Regions from separate parts of the Mesorhizobium sp. M1050 genome, predicted to be linked through region 1. Evidence: predicted binding sites of a transcription regulator. Region 1 holds the regulator's gene; the other holds the start of a gene.
What was found. The regulator HrcA, encoded in region 1, represses chaperone genes, less so after heat shock. The targets are predictions, from matches to a motif close to GTTAGCACTCNCNNNNNGNGAGTGCTAAC.
Positions count from the first base shown of each region.

Region 2: a site for HrcA is predicted at 2,220-2,248, ahead of NKH57_RS27340 (co-chaperone GroES). Genes of this name have one in related genera too.

Region 1 is NZ_JAMYMV010000004.1:180,014-188,792, forward strand. It holds partial or broken gene NKH57_RS04205 (EamA family transporter) at 1-69, opposite strand, end outside; gene hemW (radical SAM family heme chaperone HemW) at 83-1,246, opposite strand; gene rdgB (RdgB/HAM1 family non-canonical purine NTP pyrophosphatase) at 1,243-1,890, opposite strand; gene NKH57_RS04220 (VOC family protein) at 1,890-2,300, opposite strand; gene rph (ribonuclease PH) at 2,317-3,033, opposite strand; gene hrcA (heat-inducible transcriptional repressor HrcA) at 3,214-4,296, shown strand; gene NKH57_RS04235 (hypothetical protein) at 4,387-4,584, shown strand; gene NKH57_RS04240 (PQQ-dependent sugar dehydrogenase) at 4,699-6,048, shown strand; gene NKH57_RS04245 (LysE family translocator) at 6,254-6,871, shown strand; gene cysK (cysteine synthase A) at 7,088-8,068, shown strand; gene NKH57_RS04255 (glutathione S-transferase family protein) at 8,200-8,779, shown strand, end outside.
Region 2 is NZ_JAMYMV010000069.1:9,562-13,598, reverse strand. It holds gene NKH57_RS27355 (hypothetical protein) at 171-1,061, opposite strand; gene NKH57_RS27350 (usg protein) at 1,399-1,677, opposite strand; gene NKH57_RS27345 (hypothetical protein) at 1,709-2,053, opposite strand; gene NKH57_RS27340 (co-chaperone GroES) at 2,405-2,719, shown strand; gene groL (chaperonin GroEL) at 2,778-4,037, shown strand, end outside.

The sequences.
Region 1 (8,779 bases):
CCAGTCCGCTCCGGCGAGTCGCCCGCCGAAAAAGGCCGCGGCAAACAACCCCACAAGCACGACGCTTAGAGCATTTGACTGCTTATCGCGCCAGGTCCGCCACCACGGCGTCGAGCACGATCATGCCGGCTGGTGTGGCGCGCAGGCGAGCATTGCCGATCGGTGCCACCAGCCCCTCGCCCTGCAGCATCGACAGCCGGGCCGTCGACAGGCCGCGTCCGGAGAACGCCTCGTAGCGGGAGAGGTCGATGCCTTCGGCCAGCCGCAGGCCCATCAGCAGGAACTCGTCGGCTTCTTCCGAACGCGTCAGGATCTCGCCACCGGTGACGCCATGGCCCTTGGCCTCGACCAGATTGGCCCAGGTTTCCGGCATCCGCTCGGCGATCGTGACTGTGCGGCGGCCGTTCTCGACGAAGCGGCCATGCGCGCCTGGCCCCACACCGACATATTCGCCGTAGCGCCAGTAGGTCAGATTGTGCCGGCTTTCGGCGCCCGGCCTGGCGTGGTTGGAAATCTCGTAGGCTGGCAGGCCATGCGCCGAGGTGATCTCCTGCGTCAGCGCATAGAGGTCAGCGGCGTGGTCGTTGTCGGGGATGACGAATTTCTTCGCGGCATGCAAGGCATGGAACGGCGTGCCCTCCTCGATGGTCAACTGGTACAGCGACAGATGATCGGCGGCGTGGCCGATCGCCTGTTCGAGTTCGGCCTGCCACGCTTCCGGTGTCTGGCCGGGTCGGGCATAGATCAGGTCAAAGGACAATCTTGGGAAGATTTCCCGCGCGAGCCCGATCGCGTGCAGCGCTTCCTCGACATTGTGAAGCCGGCCGAGGAAGCGCAAATCCTTGTCGTTCAGCGCCTGTACCCCGAGCGAGACGCGGTTGACCCCGGCCGCCCGGTAGCCGCGAAAGCGTTCGGCCTCGACCGAGGACGGATTGGCCTCCAGCGTCACCTCGATGCCGTCGGGGACGGTCCAGTTCCTAGCCACGGCGTCCAGAGCCCTGGCCACCGTTTCCGGCTTCATCAGCGACGGCGTGCCGCCGCCGAGAAAAATGCTGGTGACCTCGCGCGGCCCGGTGCGCTCGCGCATCGTTGCCAGTTCAGCCTCGAAAGCGCTGGCGAAGCGGTCCTGATCGACTGGCTGGTGGCGGACATGGCTGTTGAAATCGCAATAGGGGCACTTGGCCGCGCAGAACGGCCAATGAATATAGACGCCGAAGCCGGGCGTCCGGTCGAGCAGCATGCTCATGACGAACCCAATCGTGCTTGGGCGAACTTCTGGAAAGCGCGAGCGCGGTGCGACAGCGCGGTCGGCTGGCCGGGCTTCCAGCCATGTTTTTCCTCGGCGCTCATCTCGCCGAAGGTTTTTTCGAAGCCATCGGGCAGGAACACCGGATCGTAGCCGAAACCGAGATCGCCGCGCGGCGGCCAGACGAGCGTGCCTTCGGCCTCGCCGCGATAATATTCGGCTTCTCCGTCGGGGAACGCCAGGCAGATGACGGCGACAAAGCGGCCCTTGCGTTGTTCGGCCGAGGCGGCGCCGACTTCCTGCAGCGCCACTTCGGTGCGTTGCATAGCCATGCCGAAATCGCGCGCGCCGTCAGGGGTTTCCGCCCAGTTGGCGGTGTAGACGCCGGGCGCGCCGTCGAGCGCGTCGACGCACAGGCCGGAATCGTCCGACAGCGCCGGCAGGCCGGTCGCCTTGGCCGCTGCCAGCGCCTTGATGTAGGCGTTTTCCTCAAAGGTGGTGCCGGTTTCGTCGGGCTCGGGCAGGCCGTAGTCCTTGGCCGATTTCGCTTCGAAACCGAACGGCCCCATCAGGTCGGCGAATTCGCGCAACTTGCCTTCATTGTGGCTGGCGACGACGATCTTCTTTCCATCGAGAGAATGCATCAAAGGCCCCAGATTCGTGGCTCGGCGAATTCGATCGAATTGCCCGAGGGGTCGCGTATATAGATCGAACGGCCGCCCTGCGGCCATTCGAATTCGCTTTCGATGGCGATCTTCTTCGCTTCGAGATGCGCTTTCCAGCCGGCGATTTCGTCGGCGGTCGCCGCAAAGCAGAGATGGCCTTCGCCGACAGCTCCGTGCGGCGGCACCGGCAGCCTGGCGTCGGGCGCGGGCGGGATTTTGGTTGCCTCGGCATTGAAGACGAGCAACACGCCCGGGCCGCAGCGGAAGAACAGGTGGCGGCCATCGACTTTGCCGAGGAGATTTAGGCCGAGGACGTCGGTGTAGAAGGTTTCGGCGGCGGCAAGGTCGGTGACGTAGAGAGCGGATTCCAGGATAGCAGAGGGCGTCAAGCTCGGCATTTGAGAACTAAGCCACCGCCATCTGCTGCAAACTGACCAGGCGCTGAATGCCCTTCTTGGCCAAGCCCATTAATTCCGCGAACTGCCCTTCCGAAAAAGGCTCGCCTTCGGCGGTTCCCTGGATCTCGACGATGCCGCCCTTGCCGGTCATGACGAAATTGGCATCGGTGCCGGCCGACGAGTCCTCGATATAGTCGAGGTCGATAACCGGCTGGCCGTCATGGATGCCGCAGGAGATCGCGGCGACGTGGTCCTTCAGCACCTTGGCGACGCTGGCCATCTGGCGGGCTTCCATCCAGCGCAAGCAGTCGTAGAGCGCCACCCAACCGCCGGTGATCGAGGCGGTGCGGGTGCCGCCATCGGCCTGGATGACGTCGCAGTCGACGGTGATCTGTTGCTCGCCCAGCGCTTGCAAATCGACCACGGCGCGCAAGGAACGGCCGATCAGCCGCTGGATCTCCAGGGTGCGGCCGCCCTGCTTGCCGGCGGAAGCCTCGCGGCGCATGCGCTCGCCGGTCGAGCGCGGCAGCATGCCGTATTCCGCCGTCACCCAGCCCTTGCCGGAATTGCGCATCCAGCCCGGCACTTTTTCCTCCAGGCTGGCCGTGCACAGGACATGCGTGTCGCCGAACTTCACCAGGCATGAGCCTTCGGCGTGCTTGGAGACGCCGCGCTCGAAGGAGATGGCGCGCATTTCGTCGAATTGGCGTTTGGAGGGGCGCATTCAGGCTGCTTTCTTGTCATTTTTCGGGAATCTTGGCCGGCTTGTAGCCGCATGGGACGCATGGCGCAAAGGAAAATGGCTTGACGATCCGACACAGACACCGGGGTGATCTGACGCAGACACCGGGTTGCGCGGGCCGTAGCGAAGTCTATATCTTTGGGCCGGAGGTTTTTGGCCGCAATGACCAAGGCAGTCGATCCAAGTTCGCAGGCGCCCGCGCTTCAATCATTGGACATGCGCTCGCGCGACATCTTCCGGCGCATCGTCGATTCCTACCTCAAGGACGGCGAACCCGTGGGATCACGCAGCCTGTCGCGCATCCTGCCGTCTTCGCTGTCGCCGGCGACCATCCGCAACGTGATGAGCGATCTCGAGCATCTCGGCCTCATCTACGCGCCGCACATCTCGGCCGGCCGGTTGCCGACGCAGGCCGGCCTGCGTTTCTTCGTCGACGCCTTCATGGAGCTTGGCGATCTGTCCGACGAGGAGCGCCGCGCCATCGAGGCGCAGGTGCGGGCATCCGGCTCGGGCGCGACGCTGGAACACATGCTGACCGAGGCCAGCCAGATGCTGTCGGGCATGTCGCGCGGTGCCGGCCTGGTGCTTGCCGCCAAGAACGAAGTGGCGCTGAAGCACATCGAATTCATTCAGCTCGAGCCGACCAAGGCGCTGGCGGTGCTGGTGTCGCAGAATGGCGACGTCGAAAACCGCGTCGTCGAGCTGCCCGCCGGCATCACCGTCTCGCAACTGCACGAGGCCTCGAACTTCCTCAACGCTCATATCCGCGGCCGCACGCTGGCGGAGGCGCGGGTCGAGATCGCCCGCATCAAGGAAGAGACCAGGGCCGCCCTCGACACGCTGTCGCAGGACCTCGTCGAGAAGGGGCTCGCGGTGTGGGCCGGCGCGGACAGCGGCCTGCCGGCACGGCTCATCGTGAGCGGCCGCGCCAATCTGCTCGAAAACGTCACCGCCCAGGCCGATATCGAACTGTTGCGGCACCTGTTCGAGGACATGGAGACGCAGGACGGACTGATCCAACTGCTCGACCTCGCCGAGCAAGGATCGGGCGTGCGCATCTTCATCGGCTCGGAAAACAAGCTGTTCTCGCTGTCGGGCTCGTCGCTGGTGGTCGCGCCCTATCGCGACAAAGACGCCCGCGTCGTCGGTGCGCTCGGGGTCATCGGCCCGACCCGGCTCAACTATGCCCGCATCGTGCCGATGGTCGACTATACGGCGCAGCTGATTTCCCGCATGCTGCGCTAAGCGTATTGATGTTCAGGTGATGCCGGCCTGACCTGAATCTCAACACCTTAGACTCAAAAAACAAAGAACAAGCAGCTGAGGAGAAAAACAATGGCGCTCGAAGAATTCAAGGCCCGGATCAGCCTGCTGCTCGAGGAGATGGTCAACCAGCCGGAAGACCAGCACGAGATCCAGGAGCAGTTGCGCGAAAAACTGCGGGAAATGCGCGCCATGGGCCTGCCGCTGCCGGCCGATCTCGTCGCGCTGGAAAAGCGTCTCGATGACGATTTTTACGCCGCTGGGACCTGAGGTTAAAAAACTCCGCTTTCGCTTCAACTGATCGTGTGCCGCGGAACAACAGACGAAACCGCTCGTTTGCCCCCTTTGCAGCCGTTCAGTGTGTGACCAGGTTTGGAGGATTGAATGATCCGATTGGCTGGGCTGGCCCTCTCCGCTGCGGCGTTTCTCACCGCCGCTGCATTCGCACAGCAAGCGGAGCCCGTATTGAAAGGTGCCGCCGCCTTCGGCGACTGGCGTGCCGACAGGCCCGGTATGCGCCGCCTGATCAAGCCGAACGATCTGCCAAAACCCGACGTCACCAAATCCGCCTCCAACAGCGCCGGCCTCGCCGAACGGCCGGCAGACGCCAAGCCGAAACTGCCGCCGGGCTTTTCGGCCGAGCTGATCGCGTCGGGCATCGACAATCCGCGCGTCGTCCGCGTCGCGCCGAACGGCGACCTGTTCGTCGCCGACAGCGAAGCCAACCAGATCCGCGTCTACCGCCTGGCCGACGGCAGCGCGAAGCCGGCGCAGCACGGCATCTTTGCCCGCAATCTCAACCAGCCCTATGGCATTGCTTTTTATCCACCGGGCAACGACCCGCAATGGGTCTATGTCGCCAACAGCGACGGCATTGTGCGCTTCGCTTATCACAGCGGCGACCTGAAGGCCGCCGGCGACCCGGAGACCATCGTCGACAACATCCCTTCAAGTCATCACTGGACCCGCGATATCGCTTTCTCGCCGGACGGCAAGACGCTTTATCTATCGGTCGGCTCGGGTTCGAATGCCGCGCAGCATATGGGCAAAGAACCGAAAGGCGGCCTCGGCGCCTGGGCGACGTCGCAGCCGCTCGGCGCTGCGTGGGGTCCCGAGGATGGCCGCGCGGCTGTGCTGGCCTTCGATCCCGACGGCAAGAACGGTCGCATCGTCGCCACTGGCCTGCGCAACTGTTCGGGCATGGCCGTGCAGCCGGCGACCGGCGCGCTGTGGTGCGTCGTCAACGAGAGCGATGGGCTCGGCGACAATGTGCCGCCGGAATATGCGACCGTGGTCAAGGACGGCGCCTTCTATGGCTGGCCCTGGTACTATGTCGGCAACAACGAGGATCCGCGTCACAAGGGCGAGCGCCCCGATCTTGCCGGCAAGGCGATCATTCCCGACGTGCTGATGCAGGCGCATTCGGCACCGCTCAACATCGCCTTCTACGAAGGGAAGACCTTTCCGGCCGAATACAGGGGCGACGCCTTTGTGGCTCTGCACGGTTCATGGAACCGTGGCAACAGGACCGGCTACAAGGTGGTGAGATTGCTGTTCAGGGATGGCAAGCCGACCGGCGAATACGAGGATTTCATCACCGGCTTCGTCGTCTCCAACGGCGAGGTCTGGGGTCGGCCGGTCGGCGTGGCGGTGGCGAACGACGGCGCGCTGATCGTGACCGAGGACGGCAACGGCACCATCTGGCGCATCACCCATGACGGCGATCGCTCCTGAGCAATCTTGGCACAAATCCCCTCACCCGGATGCCAACGCCGGCGCCAGGCTCTTCTCCCCGGGGGAGATGGTTACCGCGAAGCGACCGGATGAGGGCGCCTTCTCCGCGTGTTGCAGCGACATCTGGTGCAATGGATTCCGATCCCAGGGAATTCAATCCTGGGCCGTTCCATGCGACAAGGCGTTCTGATTTGAGGCCGCAGCCATGACGCTCACCGGATTCCTCGCCTACAGTGCGGCGCTCGGCATCGCCGCCGCCATCCCTGGTCCCGGCGTTACCGCGCTCCTTGCGCGTGCGCTCGGCTCCGGCTTCCGCTCGTCGTTGGCGATGTCCTTTGGGCTGATGGCTGGCGACCTCACCTATCTGACCGCCGTGGTGCTCGGTCTCGCCTTCGTCGCGCAGACCTTCGGCATGATTTTCCTGGCCATCAAATGGCTCGGTGTCGCCTACCTCGCCTTCCTCGGCTGGCGCTTCTGGAACAGCGGCATCACGCCCGAGACAGTCGAAGCGAAAAAGGGCAAGGGTGGGCTGCTGTCGAGCTTTGCCGCCGGCCTGACCGTCACGCTCGGCAATCCGAAGACGATGATCTTCTACCTCGCGATCACGCCGACCATCGTCGACCTGAAGACCATCACACTTACCGATTACAGCATTCTCGTTGCGCTGACGGTCGTCGTACTTCTGGTGGTGCTGGTGCCGTATCTGGCGCTGGCGGCCAAGGCGCGCTGGTTCCTGAAGTCGCCGCGCGCGCTCAAGGCGCTGAACCGCACCGCCGCCGGCTTCATGGTCGGCGCCGCTGCAGCGATTGCCGCCCGGCAATAGAGGGCTTTTCGGCCAAACCATTTCGCAAACAGGCCTTTGCGGGAAATGCTTTTCCGAGAGGGCGATGTTTTCGACACAGGTCCCACTCGGATATTTTCAGCCGACAGTCTATCTTGCACGGCCAAAGGCCCTATCTTGGCGGCTTGAATTCCACTTGCCTGAAATTCCCCACTTGCCTGAAATTCCCCTTGCCTGAAAATTCTGGGAGCGAAACCAATGAACAAGCCCGTCACCTCTGCCCGTTTACCCGGTCGCGGCCGCGTCTACGATTCCATCACCGATACGATCGGCGACACGCCCCTGGTGCGGCTCGACAAGTTCGCTCGGGAAAAGGGCATCGTCGCCAACCTGATCGCCAAGCTCGAATTCTTCAATCCGATCGCCTCGGTCAAGGACCGCATCGGCGTGGCGATGATCGAGGCGCTGGAGGCTTCCGGCAAGATTTCTCCCGGCAAGACCACGCTGATCGAACCGACGTCGGGCAATACCGGCATCGCGCTTGCCTTCGCCGCTGCCGCCAAGGGCTACAAGCTGATCCTGACGATGCCGGAAACGATGTCGATCGAGCGCCGGAAGATGCTGGCGCTGCTTGGCGCCGAGCTGGTGCTGACCGAGGGTCCGAAAGGCATGAAAGGCGCCATCGCCAAGGCCGACGAACTGGCCGCGACGATCCCCAACGCGATCATTCCGCAGCAGTTCGAGAACCCCGCCAACCCGGAAATCCATCGCACGACGACGGCCGAGGAAATCTGGAACGATACGCATGGCGAGGTCGATATCTTCGTCGCCGGCATCGGCACTGGCGGCACCATCACCGGCGTCGGCCAAGTGCTGAAGAAGCGAAAGCCCTCGGTGCATGTCGTCGCCGTCGAGCCGGACTCCTCACCGGTTCTGTCGGGTGGCCAGCCTGGCCCCCACAAGATCCAGGGGATCGGCGCCGGCTTTGCGCCCAAAATCCTCGACACGACGATCTATGACGAGATCGTCAGGGTGTCGAACGAGGATTCGGTCGCAAATGCCCGCCTCGTCGCCCGCCTCGAAGGCGTACCGGTCGGCATCTCGTCGGGCGCCGCCCTGCAGGCGGCCATCGTCGTCGGCTCACGGCCGGAAAACAAGGGCAAGAACCTGGTCGTGGTCATCCCGTCCTTCGCCGAGCGCTATCTGTCGACGATTTTGTTCGAGGGGTTGGGAGCGTAATCCGACGGTCCTTCGTAATTAAGCTGGCCCGTTGAATAAACCGCCCGTGGCGTCAGCCACCGGCTTGAGAAATGCCCTGCTTCCGGTGCAAATCGTCACCGGCCCGTGCAAAGCGGGCCGGGGAGGATTTCATGTACAAGCTCTACACTCGTCCGGGCAGCGGCGGCTTCGTCGTCGAGGCGGCGCTGGCGCTGGCGAATGCGCCATTCGAACAGATCGAAGTGCCGAAGACGGACCGGCCCGATCCGGCCTTCCTCGACATCAGCCCGCTGAACCAGGTTCCGGTGCTCACTTTGCCGGACGGAAGCTCGATCACCGAATCGGCGGCGATCTGCATCCTGCTTGCCGAGCGTCACCCCAATGCGGGCTTGGCGCCGGCTGTCGAGGCGCCTGCCCGCGCCGACTTCCTCCGTTGGATGGTCTTCATGTCATCCGTGCTCTATCCGGCAATCCTACGGCTTTACTACGCGCATCGTTACACGACCGATGCCGAAGGCACCAACGCGGTCAAGCAGGCAGCCATCGCAGAGATGGACCGCGGCTTTGCCGTCCTCGATGCCTCTCTCGAAGGCCGTGACTGGCTGGTTGACGACCGCATGTCGGTCGCGGACATCTACCTCGTCATGCTGGTGGCCTGGCATCCCGACGCCGAGAGGGCGCGCACGACCTGGCCTGATATCGAGCGCCTGTGGTCGAAGTTGCGCGAGCATC
Region 2 (4,037 bases), on a different contig from region 1:
AGGGTTTGGCTCCCGCCCCATCGCTCAACCGAAACCGACTATTTCGGCTTGCGGCCAAGGCCCATGGATCTGGCAGAGCGGTTTGCCGAATAATATGGCGGGGGTAGGGCTCGAACGATAGGTCAGCACCGGGAGATTTCACGCCGAGGCGACGGGCGCCGCGACGAGACTCAGCCCGTGAACGCTTTGAATGTGTCCTTGGAGGTCAGCATCACCTCGCCCTTGAACGAGATCGAGAAATCACCAAGCTGATACTGGCCTTGGTCATTCTTCACCAGGATATCGCCATCAATCTTATTGAAGCCACTCTCGATACCTTTGATGATCCTGTCGACGTAGCGTAGGTCGGTCTTGGCGAAGAGAATATCGCTCTTGGCTATCAGTTGCGCGAGACGTTGGAGCTTCGGGTCGTCGCCGATACTTTGCAGACGCGCCTCAACGACCTCGGGACTGATGCGCGCCAACGCCGCGTTCAGAGCCGGCAATGCCTTCTGCAAGCTGAACAATGAATCGGAAGTCATCCTGCTTGCGTCGGCGTAGCTAAGGCTTTGGTTGCTGATCGCCTTGTACGCCTGCGCCTGCGGGCTGCGGTCGGCGGCGGCCCCCATCTCGTCCTCGACAGCCCAAATATAGTCATGCTCGTCCATTGCCATCACCGTTTCCCGCGTCTCGCCGGCAGGGATGAAATAGCGGGCAACGGTGGAGTCTTCGTGCCGGCGGTCCGCCTCGACCATCGAGATAATGAAGCGCGTATACTCGGCATAGAGTTCGCCATAATTGGCCTTGCCGGCCAGCATATAGGGGTCGTCCGCCGTAGTCGTAGAAGCCGCGCCGATGGACGAAGTCGCCGGCACATCGGTCTTGGAGGTCTGGCCGAAGCCGCTGAACGGATCGTATTCGATGCCGTCCTCGTTGCCGGTCGCGCCCGGACGAATGATCGGGTCCTCGGTCCGCAGCGCTGTACCCGCTTTGACGAAGGTCGGCTGGCCGGCGCCGGCAAAACCGCTTCTGGCCGACATCAGCTTCTGTATCGTGAAGGTTAGGTCCGAGGTGATCTGCATCGAGCGATCCTTGAATTTCACATACCTTGGGTGCAATACACAGAATGAAGCACGGCAGTTAAATAATGGTTGAAGTGGAGTCCGGCAAAAATAGTTATCCTGGCGCCAAAATCGTTTGTCAAATATAATTCATCAGCAACTAATATAGTTGCTTAAGTCATGCAGGCGACGAACCTTTGAAGCCGATTCCTTGGCCACGCCATGCTCAGTCATTGGACTGTCGATAATCAAAGTGATCTGGGCATAGAGCGAAGCCTCGGGCCGGGACGCTCGCGCGGCGATGCTGAGGTTGTTTATCGGATCCCGGTGAGTGCGGCGATCGAGCCGTGCGAATCGCTTACTGGATGGCGATGATGCCGTCGATGACTCGCCATTCCGAAGGCCGGATCAGCCGGTGGTGGGCCACCCGAACCGAATGCAGCGGACCCTCGAGTTCGCGCTCCCAGTAGGATAAAAACCCGTGGAGTTCGGGAAAGTCGGGGGCAAGGTCGTAGTCCTGCCAGACATAGAGCTGAAGCAAGCTCGGATGGTCGGGCAGGCGATAGTGAATCTCTGCCGTGGTCAGGCCATAGCCTTCCATCTGGAGGCGGAATTCCTTGCTGACGCTTGCGACCATTCGTTTCTCCTTTCTGTCTTTCTGTCGGATATCAGGCGCCCAGCCTGTCGAAGAGATGAGGGAACTCGCCGGGCTCATGAGGTGGCGCCGAGGCGTCACCGTCGAGCTTGAACAGCGCGTCCATGATCTGGTCGAACGACACTAGTTGGCTGGCGCCCGGTGGTTGGCGCAGTGCCGGCATGGAATAGACGGCGCAGGCATCCGACGCCCAGGAAGACAGGATGGCACGCTTTTCCCACAGGTCGAGCGTGTCGTCGCTCAGCACCTCTTCGGGATGGTTGAAGTGGCTGGCCGGCTGGAGCAGGCGGTCAAGCGCGTGGTCGGATGTTTCGGCGGCCGGGGTGGAAGTGATCGGTGAATAAGTCTGTCGTTCCATCGATATGCTCCGTCTGCGAACAACTCCGTAGGAGGATAAGCGGTTCCGGCGCCTGCGATGGCGCCGGCAGGGAGATAATTTGTTGGAGGGTGGCGGAAGATTCAAGCGGCGGCCCGTCCTCGCGGAATAAGGGCGTCCTCGCGGAATAAGCCTGCGTTAACAGGCTTTTGGCACTCGTGGTGGTCGAGTGCCAAATTTTTTTGGCCGGGCTCTTGAAACCGCAAACTGGCAAACTAGCTCGATATGCGCGCGCGATGCTGCAAAGGGTCGCAGCGTCCCCGTGCCGGTCCGACATCACCGGTCCCGGCGCGGAGGAGCCGTAAAAATATGTTTGTCCAAGAGGAGAACGAAATGGCGTTCCGTCCATTGCATGACCGTATCCTGGTCCGCCGCGTCGAAGCCGAGGAAAAGACGGCGGGCGGCATCATCATTCCTGACACCGCCAAGGAAAAGCCGCAGGAAGGCGAGGTGCTCGCCACGGGTCCCGGCGCGCGCGACGACAGCGGCAAGCTGACCGAGCTCGACGTCAAGGTCGGCGATCGCATCCTGTTCGGCAAATGGTCGGGCACCGAGATCCGGCTCGACGGCCAGGATTTGCTCATCATGAAGGAAAGCGACGTGATGGGCGTGATCGAGCACGCCGAGCAAGTGAAGAAGGCTGCATGACGGCTTCTTCCAGATCCAACCCAGTCAACGAATGCTGCCTAGATGAAGGACTGATCCAATGGCTGCCAAAGAGGTGAAATTCCATACCGAAGCGCGCGAGAAGATGCTGCGCGGCGTCGACATCCTCGCCAACGCGGTGAAGGTGACGCTCGGCCCCAAGGGGCGCAACGTCGTCATCGACAAGTCATTCGGCGCGCCGCGTATCACCAAGGACGGCGTCACTGTCGCCAAGGAGATCGAGCTTGAGGACAAGTTCGAGAACATGGGCGCGCAGATGGTGCGTGAGGTGGCCTCCAAGACCAGCGACATCGCCGGCGACGGCACCACGACGGCGACCGTTCTGGCGCAGGCCATCGTCCAGGAAGGCGCGAAGGCCGTTGCCGCCGGCATGAACCCGATGGATTTGAAGCGCGGCATCGACAAGGCGGTCGATGCGGTCGTCGCCGAGCTGAAGGCCAATGCCCGCAACGTGACCAGGAACGACGAAATCGCGCAGGTCGGCACCATTTCGGCCAATGGCGATGCCGAGATCGGCCGCTTCCTCGCCCAGGCGATGGAAAGGGTCGGCAATGAAGGGGTGATCACGGTCGAGGAAGCCAAGACCGCCGAGACCGAACTCGAAGTTGTCGAAGGCATGCAGTTCGACCGCGGCTATCTCTCGCCCTATTTCATCACCAACCAGGACAAGATGCGCGTGGAGCTCGAGGAGCCCTATGTGCTGATCCACGAGAAGAAGCTCTCCAACCTGCAGGCGATGCTGCCCGTGCTCGAAGCCGCGGCGCAGTCTTCCAAGCCGCTGCTGATCATCGCCGAGGACGTCGAGGGCGAGGCTCTGGCCACGCTGGTCGTCAACAAGCTGCGCGGCGGCCTCAAAGTCGCGGCCGTCAAGGCGCCAGGCTTCGGCGACCGCCGCAAGGCCATGCTGGAGGATATCGCCATCCTCACCGGCGGCACCGCGATCAGTGAGGATCTCGGCATCAAGCTGGAGAATGTCACGCTGCAGATGCTGGGTCGCGCCAAGAAGGTGGTGATCGAGAAGGAGAACACCACCATTGTCGATGGTGTCGGGCGCAAGGAAGAGATCCAGGGCCGCATTGCCCAGATCAAGGCTCAGATCGAGGAGACCACCTCCGACTACGACCGCGAGAAGCTGCAGGAGCGGCTGGCCAAGCTCGCCGGCGGCGTCGCGGTGATCCGGGTCGGCGGCTCGACCGAGGTCGAGGTCAGGGAGCGCAAAGATCGCGTCGACGACGCGCTGCACGCGACCCGCGCTGCGGGGGAGGAGGGCGTGCTGCCCGGCGGCGGCGTCGCGTTGCTG